DNA from 4 places in the Pediococcus sp. genome. Region 1 is predicted to be linked to each of the others. Evidence: predicted binding sites of a transcription regulator. Region 1 holds the regulator's gene; each other region holds the start of a gene.
The links. The regulator NrdR, encoded in region 1, represses ribonucleotide reductase genes. The targets are predictions, from matches to a motif close to ACACNATATATNGTGT.
Positions count from the first base shown of each region.

Region 2: the regulator NrdR is predicted to act here: its motif matches at 1,744-1,759, upstream of DD627_RS08250 (redoxin NrdH).
Region 3: the regulator NrdR is predicted to act here: its motif matches at 2,107-2,122, upstream of DD627_RS02595 (deoxynucleoside kinase).
Region 4: the regulator NrdR is predicted to act here: its motif matches at 1,622-1,637, upstream of pnuC (nicotinamide riboside transporter PnuC).

Region 1 is NZ_DOEM01000001.1:184,252-187,464, forward strand. It holds gene dnaI (primosomal protein DnaI) at 1-171, opposite strand, end outside; gene DD627_RS00910 (replication initiation and membrane attachment family protein) at 174-1,562, opposite strand; gene nrdR (transcriptional regulator NrdR) at 1,562-2,071, opposite strand; gene coaE (dephospho-CoA kinase) at 2,092-2,688, opposite strand; gene mutM (bifunctional DNA-formamidopyrimidine glycosylase/DNA-(apurinic or apyrimidinic site) lyase) at 2,688-3,213, opposite strand, start outside.
Region 2 is NZ_DOEM01000035.1:16,853-20,065, forward strand. It holds gene dnaX (DNA polymerase III subunit gamma/tau) at 1-268, opposite strand, end outside; RNA gene ffs (signal recognition particle sRNA small type) at 349-435, opposite strand; gene tadA (tRNA adenosine(34) deaminase TadA) at 464-982, opposite strand; gene DD627_RS08245 (class I SAM-dependent methyltransferase) at 982-1,590, opposite strand; gene DD627_RS08250 (redoxin NrdH) at 1,843-2,073, shown strand; gene nrdE (class 1b ribonucleoside-diphosphate reductase subunit alpha) at 2,181-3,213, shown strand, end outside.
Region 3 is NZ_DOEM01000007.1:106,859-110,071, forward strand. It holds gene serS (serine--tRNA ligase) at 1-1,163, opposite strand, end outside; gene DD627_RS02595 (deoxynucleoside kinase) at 1,447-2,079, opposite strand; gene DD627_RS02600 (amino acid permease) at 2,209-3,213, opposite strand, start outside.
Region 4 is NZ_DOEM01000033.1:70,619-73,831, reverse strand. It holds gene DD627_RS08000 (tetratricopeptide repeat protein) at 1-419, opposite strand, end outside; gene DD627_RS07995 (YdcF family protein) at 465-1,484, opposite strand; gene pnuC (nicotinamide riboside transporter PnuC) at 1,708-2,475, shown strand; gene DD627_RS07985 (GlsB/YeaQ/YmgE family stress response membrane protein) at 2,696-2,950, opposite strand; gene DD627_RS07980 (aldo/keto reductase) at 3,149-3,213, opposite strand, start outside.

The sequences.
Region 1 (3,213 bases):
TAATTTAGAAGCTGATCGTGCCACACTATCAGAGGATAATTCCGCTTTGTGGGCCTCACAGAAAGCTAAAACATCGGCGTCTTCATATACGGAGGACATCAGATTCTGAAACTTAGTATCTAATTTGCGCTTGCTCATAAGTTCTGTTAAGACCTTGCGTACGTTTTCCATATCTACTTATCCTCCTTATGCTGCTTGCGAAGCTCATTTAAACGCTTATTAAGCCGCGCTTGATCATCCTTATTAACCTTAGTAGTAGTTGATGTATTGTCACTTTTGGCCCAGTCAGGAAGCGTTTCTTTAGCCACAACCCTTCTTGATTGAGTAACTTGTTTTCTGGTTGTGGCCTTAGCACTGGCAAAATTCTTAATTTGTAGAATTGCTCCTTCAGGTGTAGTCACATGTGCCCGACTCCAGTTATTGGCCATCGTATCTACCAATTTATTTGGTAATGTGGTAATTTCTCGATCAATAACAATGTATGAGATCAAAATATTGATCACACTAATCGGAAACAGATTACGATCAATTAAGTTTTTCAATAATTGACGTTCACTATACGTGACATAGCCCCCGTGAATCGAGCGTTTCAAATTTTCCAAATAAGTGGCCGGTGCATAGGCTTTGGCGGCCTTGATAAGTTCTTGATCTTCCTTAGTTAAACCGGTGTTATTATTAGCTTTTGCTTTTTCCGATGGCCCTGGAGTATCGACATATTTTTGATTTTGACCCTGATGGGCAGTAAAATTTTTGGCAATCTGTTGTTGCAATTTTTTGGTATTTAATTCAGCCGTTACCAAATCAGTTGCTTGTCCGATTTGACGCGCCATTTCCACTTCATCAAGTCCATACAAAAGATGCTCACTTAAAATTAGTTTCTGCGCCTCATCTACAGAGTCCCACTTGGTAAATCCCTTGCTGAGTAACTCTTTTAATAAGCTAAAATCAAAATTTGGATTGCCCAAATTTATTTGTGCTGGCTTACTATCTTGGCCCGCCTTCTTAAATTCAGCTTGTGTTTCACGAATCAAAGAGTTTGGTTCCTTAAGTGCTTGTTCAGAAATATGAAACGCGGTTAAAAAATCGGTTGAAACATTCTTTAAGTCTTTGACATTCGTTTGAATTAACTTAAAGTGATCAGCCAATTCAGAAAAGCGACGTTCTCCCACTGCTTCTAGCAGTAGGCTACTTAATAAATCATCTTTGAAAAAACTATCCGGCAAAACCGGTTTTCCAAGTTGGTATACAAAAAAGTGTCCAAGCGAGTCTTCACCCTCATAGGACTTCAATAAACCAATTCCTTCAAGCTTTTGCCGACTTGTATAGAACTCTGGCAAATCACAGTTCAGAATGTCTAATAATTCCAAATGAGACTTTCTTTCTGAACGCATTCCAACTGGATTCATTTCAGTCCAGAGAGTTAAAAACAGACTAAACGCCTTGGCACCAATAATTGGTTGATATAAATAAGTGAGCACTTTTTGATCAAAATTACTCAAATACGCCTGCTGGGTAACTAAAAAGCCATCCTTAGGACTTAAATTTGCCCATCCCTCATTCATTACGCCTCGCCACCATCATCTTTATCTTTATGCGTGGTTGGTTTCTTCACTTTCTTGTCCTGTGCCATCATATCTTTAAGTTCTTTCATAAACACATTCATATCTTTAAATTGTCGATAAACGCTCGCAAACCGGATATAGGCAATTTCATCTACTTTAGCAAGTATATTCATCACATACTCACCAATGATTTGACTAGAAACTTCATTTTCGCCTAAACCACGAACTTTATTTTCAACCTCATCAACAATTTTCGACATTTCATCCGCACCGACTGGTCGTTTCTCAGCCGCACGAATAAGCCCACGAAGAATCTTCTCTCGATTAAATTCTTCTCGGGTACCATTTTTCTTAATCACCAATAACGGTGAAGCTTCAATTCGTTCAAATGTTGTAAATCTAAATCCGCATGCTTCACATTCTCTTCGACGCCGAATAACTCGTCCATCATCAGTAGGACGGCTATCAACGACACGTGAACCATTATGGTGACAGTGTGGACATCTCATGGGCCTTTTACCTCCACTTACTAACGTAACTTCCTATTGTCAAGCCATTTTAACACTTGACGGTGGGTTTCTTCAATAGACCGACCGTTGTCAATCACAATATCAGCCATTTCAATCTTCTTTTTTTGTGACCATTGACTCAAAACTCTTTGCCGAGCTTCTTTATCTGAAAGACCATCCCGTTGTTTCAACCGCTCCAACTGAACAGCTGACGAACTGGTGACAACCATGATTTGATCAACTAATGATTGGTACCCTTGCTCTAAAAGTAACGGAGCATCTAAAACAATTAGGTTGTCGGAGCCTTTTTTGAGCGTTCGAATTTGAAATTCAATTTCAACTCTGATTGCTGGTTGCATAAGCTCATTTAGTTTTTTCAGAGCTTCAGAATCAGAAAAAACTAGATTTCCAAGTTTCTTTCGATTGAGGACATCGCCTTCAAAAATTTGATTTCCAAAAGTTTGTCGCAATCTTTGTGTTACTGGCTGCCCCGGTGCCACAATCTTGCGCGCAACTATATCTGCATCAATGACCGGGAAACCTAATTCTTTCAAATACTGGCTGACGGTGGATTTACCTGTAGCAATGCTACCAGTCAGACCTAATACAATTGCCATTAGTTATCAACTTCAATCAATTTTTGACAAAACGGACAAAAATGGGTACCACGTTGAGAAACCTTAATTCGTTCAATTAGCGTTCCGCAACGTTCACAAGGTTCCCCAGTACGTTGATAAACATGGAGTTGATTTTGAAAGCTTCCTGCATGACCACTAGCATCCAAATATGAAAAAACGGTTGTTCCCTTTGCTTTAATGGCTAAGTCCAGTTCATCAAAGATTTTTTGCCTAAGAGTCACAATTTTGCCAACCGGTACTGTATTAGTCGGTTGTAAAGGGTGAATTTTGGCCAACCACAAAACCTCATCACAGTAAATATTTCCTAACCCGGCAATCATATTTTGATCAAGTAAAAATGCTTTAATTGCCTTGTGATGCTTTCTCATTGTGGTTGTTAAATAATCAATGCTCAACGTTTCCGGCGTCGGTTCGGGACCAATCGTTTTAAGTCCAGCAACCGAATATTCTTCGCCAGTAGGCACTACCACCATTCGACCAAATTTTCTTGTATCGTTGTACCGT
Region 2 (3,213 bases), on a different contig from region 1:
CATCGTTTAAGCGTCCTTGTGTAATTGCTTTACACGTTGCACATTCGTTGCATGGCTCACCATCCTTTAAATGGTGACAATTAACAGCCTTAGCAAAGATCTTAGCAGCCGATGTTTTCCCTGTTCCCCGTGGACCAGTAAACAAATAGGCATGACTAGTTTGCCCAGTAATGAGTGCGTTTTTTAAAGTTTGGGTAATGACTTGTTGTCCCACAATCTCGTCGAAACGTTGTGGTCGCCAAACACGATATAAAGCTTGATAACTCATTTTTGAATTCCCTTCAATCGTTTCTATAAACCTAAATAAAAAGCTCCTAGCCATGTTGACTAAGAGTTTATCAATTTCCCAATAACTTAAGGCACAAGACAGATCAGACTTAGTGCTGCTTCCTTCCGGATCTGACACAATTCGTAAGTCCACCCTTGCCTTAAGGCCTCTCGGCACTATTAATAATACTCGATTTTACTCAGAATTTCTACTAATTTGTTTACTTTTTTTTATGTTTTTTCTTCGAGCCCGAATTTCTCGGAAAAAGTTTTGCATAATTTGACTCGCTTCTTTTTGAAAAAGTCCTTCGTGAACTTGCACTTGATGATTTAATCGTCGGTCATTCAAAAGCTGATACAAGCTTTGCACCATGCCAGCTTTAGGATCCCGCGCTCCAAAATAAACCTCTGGTAATTGAGAATTAATAATTGCACCACTGCACATCATGCATGGTTCAATAGTGACAAAGAGTTGACAGTCCCAAAGACGCCAGCTCTTTAACGTATGACAAGCTTCTTGAATGGCAATCAATTCCGCATGGGCAGTGGCATCTTGATCTTTTTCCCGCAAGTTATGTCCTTGACCAACAATTTGATTTTTATGAACAATTATGGCTCCAATTGGCACCTCACCCATGCTTTTAGCTTTTTTGGCTTCTTCATACGCCAGACTCATAAAATATAATTCTTGGTTAACAGATAAGTCGTTCGCCATTACTGGGACTCCTTCACACTTTTAATGATGTAATAACCTTTTTGTTTATGAATAATTTCGGCATTGCCAAAAACTTGTTCCATCTTTTTTTTGGCCGATGGCGCGCCCTGCTTTTTTTGTAAAACAATAATTAAAGAGCCGCCAACTTGCAAATGATTTTTTGCTTCTACTAGGATCTTCGTGACAACTGATTTACCAGCGCGAACCGGTGGATTAGAAACAACAGTTTGATAGGTGGTCTTCTCAACTTTATCATACGTATCCGATTCCCAAATTGTCACGTTATGAATATTATTTTGCTCGGCATTTTCTTTGCACAAATCCAACGCCCGTAAATTAACGTCAACCAAATCAACATGAATTTCTGGAACTGCCTTGGCAATTGCTAATCCAATCGGCCCATAACCACACCCTACATCTAAAACCTCACCCGTAAATTCTTTTAAATTTAAAGCTTCCAGTAAAGTTCGCGTTCCAAAATCAACCGTGGCTTTGGAGAAAACACCGTTGTCAGAATTAAAAGTTAAATTTTGATTCAATAATGTAAATTGCCACTGTCGTTTCTCATGTAAAACTTCTGGATTTTGTGTATAATAGTATTCAGTCATTATTTTCTCCTTCTTTATAGGTTCTATTATAAAGGATTATCTTGCTTAATACATAACTAACTTAGCGTTAGATTCTCCATCAAAAAGTGAACAAAAAAAGTTTTGCTTCAAAACCTTATTAAACCACCACATTTAGTGTAGTATCAAAAAAACACACTAAATATGGTGGTTTTTCATTGAATTTTACATTGAATGCTGTATACTGAATCTATCGTATAAACATAAAAGAAACAGAGAATTGAAGGTGATTACATGAGTGAAGTAACAATTTATACAAAAAACAACTGTATGCAATGTAAGATGACAAAGCGTTTCTTAAGCGAACATAACATTCCTTTTAAGGAACGTAATATTAATACAAATCCTGATTATATCGACTATTTAAAGTCACGTGGATTCCAAGCTGTTCCCGTTGTAGAATCAAACGGTAATGAACCTATTGCTGGATTTCGACCTGACGTTTTAAAACAACTTGCTATTTAGCAACCTATATATTTATCAGGCTGGGTAAAACGCACGTGCTGCATATTACAGCTAGGCGTTTTTTATTTACTTAAAATTTAGTATTTATCGCAGAAAGGCGTGAAATTATGAGTCTCAAGAATCTTAAAGATGTCACATACTATGATTTAAATAATGAAATTAACATTCCTGTTAATAATCAGATCCCACTAAACAAAGACCATGATGCATTGGCCGCCTTCTTAGCTCAAAATGTCAAACCTAACACCAAGAAATTTGATTCCTTGCAAGCTCGTTTTGACTACCTCATCAAAAATGACTACATAGATGAGGATTCCATCAACAAATATTCACCAGAGTTTCTCGAAAAGCTTTATGCTTACTTGAACGCGCAGAACTTTCATTTTCAATCATTCATGGCGGCCTACAAATTCTATGCGCAGTATGCGTTAAAAACAAACGATAATAGTTATTACTTGGAAAACTTTATTGATCGCGTTGCCATGAATGCCACTTATTTTGCGGAGGGTGACGAAAACTTAGCAATGAACATTGCCGATGAAATTATTCACCAACGTTACCAACCAGCAACCCCCAGTTTTTTAAACGCTGGTAGAAAACATCGTGGTGAATTGGTTTCTTGTTTTTTGATCCAGGCAACAGATGACATGAATGCTATCGGCCGAACAATTAATTCAGCACTGCAACTGTCTAAACTTGGTGGTGGGGTCGGAATTAACCTCAGCAACTTACGAGAGGCCGGCGCTCCTATTAAGGGGATTGAGGGCGCTGCAAGTGGTGTTGTTCCGGTTATGAAACTTTTGGAAGACAGTTTTTCATACGCTAACCAGCTTGGTCAACGACAAGGAGCTGGTGTGGTTTATCTCAATATTTTCCACCCTGACATTATTTCTTTCTTATCTGCTAAAAAAGAAAACGCAGATGAAAAAATTCGGGTTAAAACTTTGTCACTTGGTGTCGTTGTTCCTGATAAGTTTTATGAATTAGCACGAAAAGACCAAGACATGTACCTTTTCAGTCCCTACTCAGTTGAAAAAGTATACGGCAAACCATTCTCATATGTGGATATCACAAAAGAGTATGACAACATGGTGGCTAATCCAGAAATTCGGAAAACAAAATTAAAGGCCCGGGACCTGG
Region 3 (3,213 bases), on a different contig from region 1:
GCTAATCCAGAACCATTCAAAGTGTGCACATATTGTAATTTGCCATTTTCATCTCGATAACGAATTTGAGCCCGACGAGCCTGAAAATCTGTACAATTTGAACAACTCGAAATCTCACGATACATGTTTTGAGCTGGAATCCAAACTTCCAAGTCATGCGTCATCGCAGCAGTAAAACTCATATCACTCGTTGTTAAGGTAATCACATGGTATGGCAATTTCAATAATTTCAGTAAACTTTCTGCCTGATTAGTCAACTTTTCAAGTTCGTTCCATGAATTTTCAGGTTTTGTAAACTTAACCATTTCCACCTTGTTGAATTGATGCATCCGAATCAACCCACGCGTATCACGGCCAGCACTCCCCGCTTCAGAACGAAATGCAGGTGATAAAGCTGTTTCATTAATTGGTAAATCATCCCCATCCAAAATTTCATTGCGATGGAAGTTAACCAATGGTACTTCAGCAGTTGGAATTAAAGTTAATTCACTATCTTGAATCTCATAGCCGGCATGATTTTCCTTAAACTTAGGGAATTGGCCTGTTCCATACATTGACTCATCATTCACCATGTAGGGCGTAATCATTTCCGTATAACCAGCTTTATCATTTTGATCTAAGAAAAAGTTATAAACCGCCCGTTCCAGCTTAGCACCCATGCCAATATAATAAACAAACCGACTGCCTGATACCTTGGCTGCTCTTTCAAAATCTAAAATGCCTAAATCTTCACCAATGTCCCAATGTGCTTTTGGTTTAAACGTGAATTTACGAGGTTTACCCACTTTGCGTAATTCCACACTGCCTTCTTCGGTCAAACTGATTGGGACATCTTGGTTAGGAATGTTTGGTAAATGAGCTGCCATATCCTGAACTTGTTCAGTCAATGTTTGCAATTGGGCATCAAGTTCCTTGATCTCGCCACTTACTTTGCGCATTTCAGTAATTTTGTCATTGGCATCTTCTTTTTGACGTTTCAATAACGAAATTTGGTCTGAAACCTCGTTACGCGTCTTTTTGAGTGTTTCACTTTCGACGATTAAGTCCCGACGTTTTTGATCCACGTCCAATAATTTTTCAATTTCTTTTGGATCAATACCGCGTGTCCCTAAACGTTCTTTTACGAAATCTGTATTTGTGCGAATATTTTTTAAATCTAACATTTTCATGTCCTCCTTCAATTTTGTATACATAATAAAAAGACCTAATCATCCCATTAATTGGGACGAAAAGGTCTTTTTCGCGGTACCACCCAAGTTTGCTGTTACCAGCACCCTTAATTGGAGTTTAACGACCGCAGCCGTGTGAAATTACTCACCCGTTTTAATCCACCGGAGTTTCGATTGATAGCTTTCACTAACTCTATCTCGCTTTAAATCTACTTTATGTGAATCTACGTTTATTTATTAATAACCTAATCATAACCGAAACTAATCCAATAGACAACTAAATTTCAGCAATTTTTTGATCAATTGTTTGAATTACTTTTTGACGTGCCTGTGGATCTTCCACAAAATCAAACTGATCCCCATCAATTTGAATCTTTGGACTCTCATTATAATTGTCATACCACTCACTATAACGATCATTCAAGTCACGATAATACTCATATAAACTAGGATCATTATCAATCTGTTCATATGAGCGACCACGATTTTTGATCCGTTCCAACATTGTATCAAACGAAATGTTGATATCAATTAACAAATCAGGATTCTTTTGATAATGAGTTTCTGGAAGTTCTTCCATCATATTTGTTAGTAAAGAGTCATAGATCTGAACTTCGGTGCTTGTTGCCCGACCCAAATCTGCATTCAGATGGAATAGAAGTGAATCTTCATAAATAGAACGATCCATCACACTATTTTTGGTTTGAAAAGCTTCTTTAATACCATCTAAACGGCGATTCAGAAAATAAATCTGAAGAAGAAAAGCATAGCGTTTAGGATCTTTATAAAAGAGTGGCAAAATCTTATTATCATCCACCGATTCATAAAATGCTTTTGTACCTAAATGTTGTGACAAAATTTCTGTTAACGTTGTTTTTCCTGCGCCGATTGGGCCTGACAATGCAATCATTCGAAGTTCCCCTTTATTCCTGTTTTAATACTATATATTGTAGCATGAATCTAAGTTAAAACAACATGTAGATTAAAACTTCTTTTCTCAAAAACAGTCTGTTTTATTGCAGCGCCTTACATTATACACTTATTTTTCAGCTTTTCGAGCCTTTAAAATAAAATCAGGTTGTGTTAAATCAACTTCGTCCAACGAAATAACATGAGTATGATATTTAATTTTATAATACGTATATAAAATGATAAAAATCGGGACACTCATGTAACTGATCCCAATTGCTTCCCAGTTAAACGTGGCAAACGAATGGATATCTTGACCGGCAATAACGAGTAGACACAGTACAAACGCAAAAATCGGCCCAAATGGGAACCATTTTGCATGGTAGCGTAATTCTTCGACTTTGTGTCCTTGTTTGACGAATGCCCTGCGAAAACGGAAATGAGAAATAGCAATCCCTAACCAAGCAATAAAACCAGTCAGCCCACTTGCAGCGACCAGCCACATATAGATTTCAGGGCCTGCAATGCTAGAAATAAATGTTAACGCCCCCACAATCGTTGTGCCAATCAACGCCATCAAAGGAATTCCTCGTTTTGTGGTTAAGCTAAATGTCTTGGGTGCGTATCCTTGTAAAGCTAACGAATAAAGCATCCGAGTTGAAGCGTACATGCCAGAATTAGCCGATGAAATCACCGACGTCAAGATCACGGCATTCATAATGCTGGCCGCACCTGCCAAACCAGCTCGCCGGAACACTAGCGTAAACGGACTAATTTTGACATCACTTGCAGAAGAACCCAATAAATCGGGACTTGTGTACGGGATGATACAAGCGATGACAAAAATAGCTAAAATATAGAATAATAAAATGCGCCAGAAAACTTGATTAATCGCCTTAGGGACACTCTTTTCGGGAGTTTCAGATTCTCCAGCTGTAATTCCAATCAATTCAGTTCCTTGAAATGAAAATCCAGCAACGACGAAAACACTTAAAATCATCGGAAGCCCACCGACAAACGGTGCTTTTTTATAGGTGAAGTTGTTTAGATAAGTTGCATGACCACCCATAATGCCAAAAATTACTGCCACACCAATGACTAAGAAAATAATTACCGTGACAACCTTAATCAACGC
Region 4 (3,213 bases), on a different contig from region 1:
TTGGTGCTCAAATCTTTAGCTTGTGAAGTCAGTGCATCCCCGTTTGTCTTTTCTGACGTCATTTTTGCCAAACTAGAATTTGCAGAATCAGTATCACCACTATTCAGTGCCTCTTTGGCGGCTAAATAGTTTTGAACATTTGCAAGTAATTCACTTACTTTACTATCATTATTGTTTAAGCTTTGCGCTTTTTTTAACGTTGCTAGTGCATTACTTGTTTGTCCATTTTCAATTTGCTTTTGGGCTTTTTTTAATAAAGCTGAGGCCTTTTTTTGGTTGGTCTGCGTTGAAGTGGCAGAAGACGACGAGCTACTTGCTGCATCACTTTGTCCACCATTACTGCATGCAACCAAAGAAAACAGCATAACAACAGCAGCTACCCCAACTAAGCTCTTCTTAATATTTAATTGTAAGGTCATGATTTTCTCCTCCTTGACGACATTATACCATGTTCCACAAGTTAATTAATAAACGAATAACCAGTAGATTAAATAGCTAATTGTCAGGGTAGCCAAAATCATAGCATTTGTCCATTTAAACATCATAAATAAAGCCAAATATTCTCTAAAAGCTGCAAACGGAAGATAATGGATGGATGTCGACGCACTAATTCCAGACATTGTTGTATGCAATCGTTTCGCAATAACACCAGCTCGAAACACGTGAAAACTGTTTGTAACAAAAATGGCTCGATGAAAAACCTTTTCCTTTGTCATTAATATTTCTGAATTATATAAATTCTCATAAGTAGAGGTTGAAGCATTTTCTTGAATAATTTGAGATTTAGCAATACCGTTTTCTATCAAGTAGTTGCCCATAGCACGACTCTCTGGCATGATTTCATCGGAACCCTGTCCACCCGAAACCACAAATTGCGGGTGAGCCCCTCGTTTTCGCTGCTGTTTGTATATTGCAATTCCTTTATCCAGGCGTCGCTGGAGAATCCTCGAAACACTGCCATCTGCCAGTAGACCCGCTCCCAAAATCACAATAAAATCCACAGAATACAGAATAGGCAATTCGTCCAGCAAAGAAGACAACACATATGAAAGAAAACCAACCATGAGATAGCCGATCCATAAAAATAAAATACCAAGTATCATCCATATAAGATGACTACGAAAAAATAGCGAATTTAGTAGGGTTACAATAAGCATGCCCCAAATCACAAAACCAATAGTTTCTAACATGACGTAACCAAGTTGTGAACCCGAATAACGAATAAGTCTTCTACTATAGAGCACACAGGCAAGTGCAAAAAAGGCTAAAGCAATGGGAATAATTCCAGTCAGGACTAAGCTCGTAATCAACATCATAGCTTGCATCCAAGGTGCCTGAGTCACTTCAAGCCACTGCCAAACTGCAATCACAAAACATATCAGCCCGGCAATCAAAAAATAACCATTTAAAAATCGACGCCGATCAGTAAGCCACAACGTGATAAAAACTGCTAAACAAATGCTGCCCCAATAACTAAAGTCCATCTTTGTCACTTCCTCTCCTATTTTCATTTTAGAATGCTTTCGAGATTTTTTAAACTTTAATGTCGTTATTTAATTGTAGCTTTTCCTATACCGCAAAAAAAAGATAAAATCAAGTCTTTCATTTTTTTAATTTCGAGATACAATATATAGTGTTGTTTGGTTTTGAAATCGGAACATATTGTGTACGGCCGTATACATAGAAACAAGAGAGGAAGATAAGCAAATGTCTAATTATTTACACTTTTTGGCACATCAATTAAAGGGTTGGCCTCAACAAAACTACTATTTATTCTTTTTCAGTCTTGGTTGTCAAATCATGACTTTGGTGAATTCACCAATTACAGCTTTAACAATTACTACATTTATTGGAACCACATTAGGTGTTTTATGTATTTTAGCAATCAATGCCGCAAAATCAGTTAATGGTTGGTTAGGATTATTATCTGCATTATGTTTTATAATCACAGGTTTTGCAGCAAAAAATTATTTAAGTATGGCAGAACAGTTGGCTTACGTTGTTACACTTGATTTACCAGTTCTGATGAGTGCAAACTGGAACGTTAACATGGTTTCTAAGATTCGTAAGTTCACTGGTAAAACTTGGTTTGTGGCATTAGCTTCAACAGTGGTTGTTTACTTTGTCTCTGGTTACCTAATCGGTACATTCACTAATGATCCTCGTCCATGGGTTGACGCCATCAGTTTTTCAATTAGTTTAACAGCTGGTGTTATCTGCTTCCTCCGTTTCAACAACCAATACTTCTGGTGGTTTGCTTCAGGAATTGCACAAATGGTCCTTTGGTTCATTTCATTCCGTCAGGGCTCAGCTACATTAGCCATGTTTGTAAACAGTTCAATCTACCTTATTAACGATGTTTTAGCATTTACAACATCTCCATGGTACAACAAAAAAGAACGTGCACGTCTTATTAAGGAAGAAAATAATTATTCCGAAAAAGAAGAAACCGTTGGTGACGTGACACACGCCTAAGTCCACATACAAAAACAAGCGTATTTTTCAGCAAAAAGCTGGAAATACGCTTGTTTTCTTACTCAAAAAAAGATTGTTTAACCGTTTCAATTCGTTCACTCTTTATTAGGACAACTTATTGAAACAAACGGCCGCATTTAACCCCGATTCCTGCGAGATCGCGATCCCGCTTCCATCGATCTTAAATGCAGCTGTTTAACCGTTTCAATTCGTTCACTCTTTATTTTGTTTTTCTCATTCCAAAAATTGCTGATACGATTAGCACAACCACAATTGCACCAATTATCGAGGGAATTAATGCCATTCCTGCTAACTGAGGTCCCCATGTTCCCAAAAGGGATTGTCCTAACCAAGCACCCACTAGTCCTCCTACAATATTACCAATCCATCCTGCTGGTAAATCTCTACTTGTAATCGCACCTGCAAGCGCACCGATAATTCCACCAATAATTAAAGCCCATAGCCATCCAAACATTGTCCTTCACTCCTTTTGGTTTTGTCTAGAGTATTACTCATAAAATCAACTAGTGATCACTTAGTTGTCTCTATAAACGCCTCTTAGAAAAACAAGATTTGTTTACACAGTTAGTATAGCAAATTTCTAAAGGTTCTTACAACTTTAATGCTTATTGTAGTAATTATAATTTTCTTATGATACCGACTTATCAATATCTTATTTCAAGTCATTAATTCCCTTAACGTCTTCATCTGTTAATTTAACATTTGTTGCAGCCACAT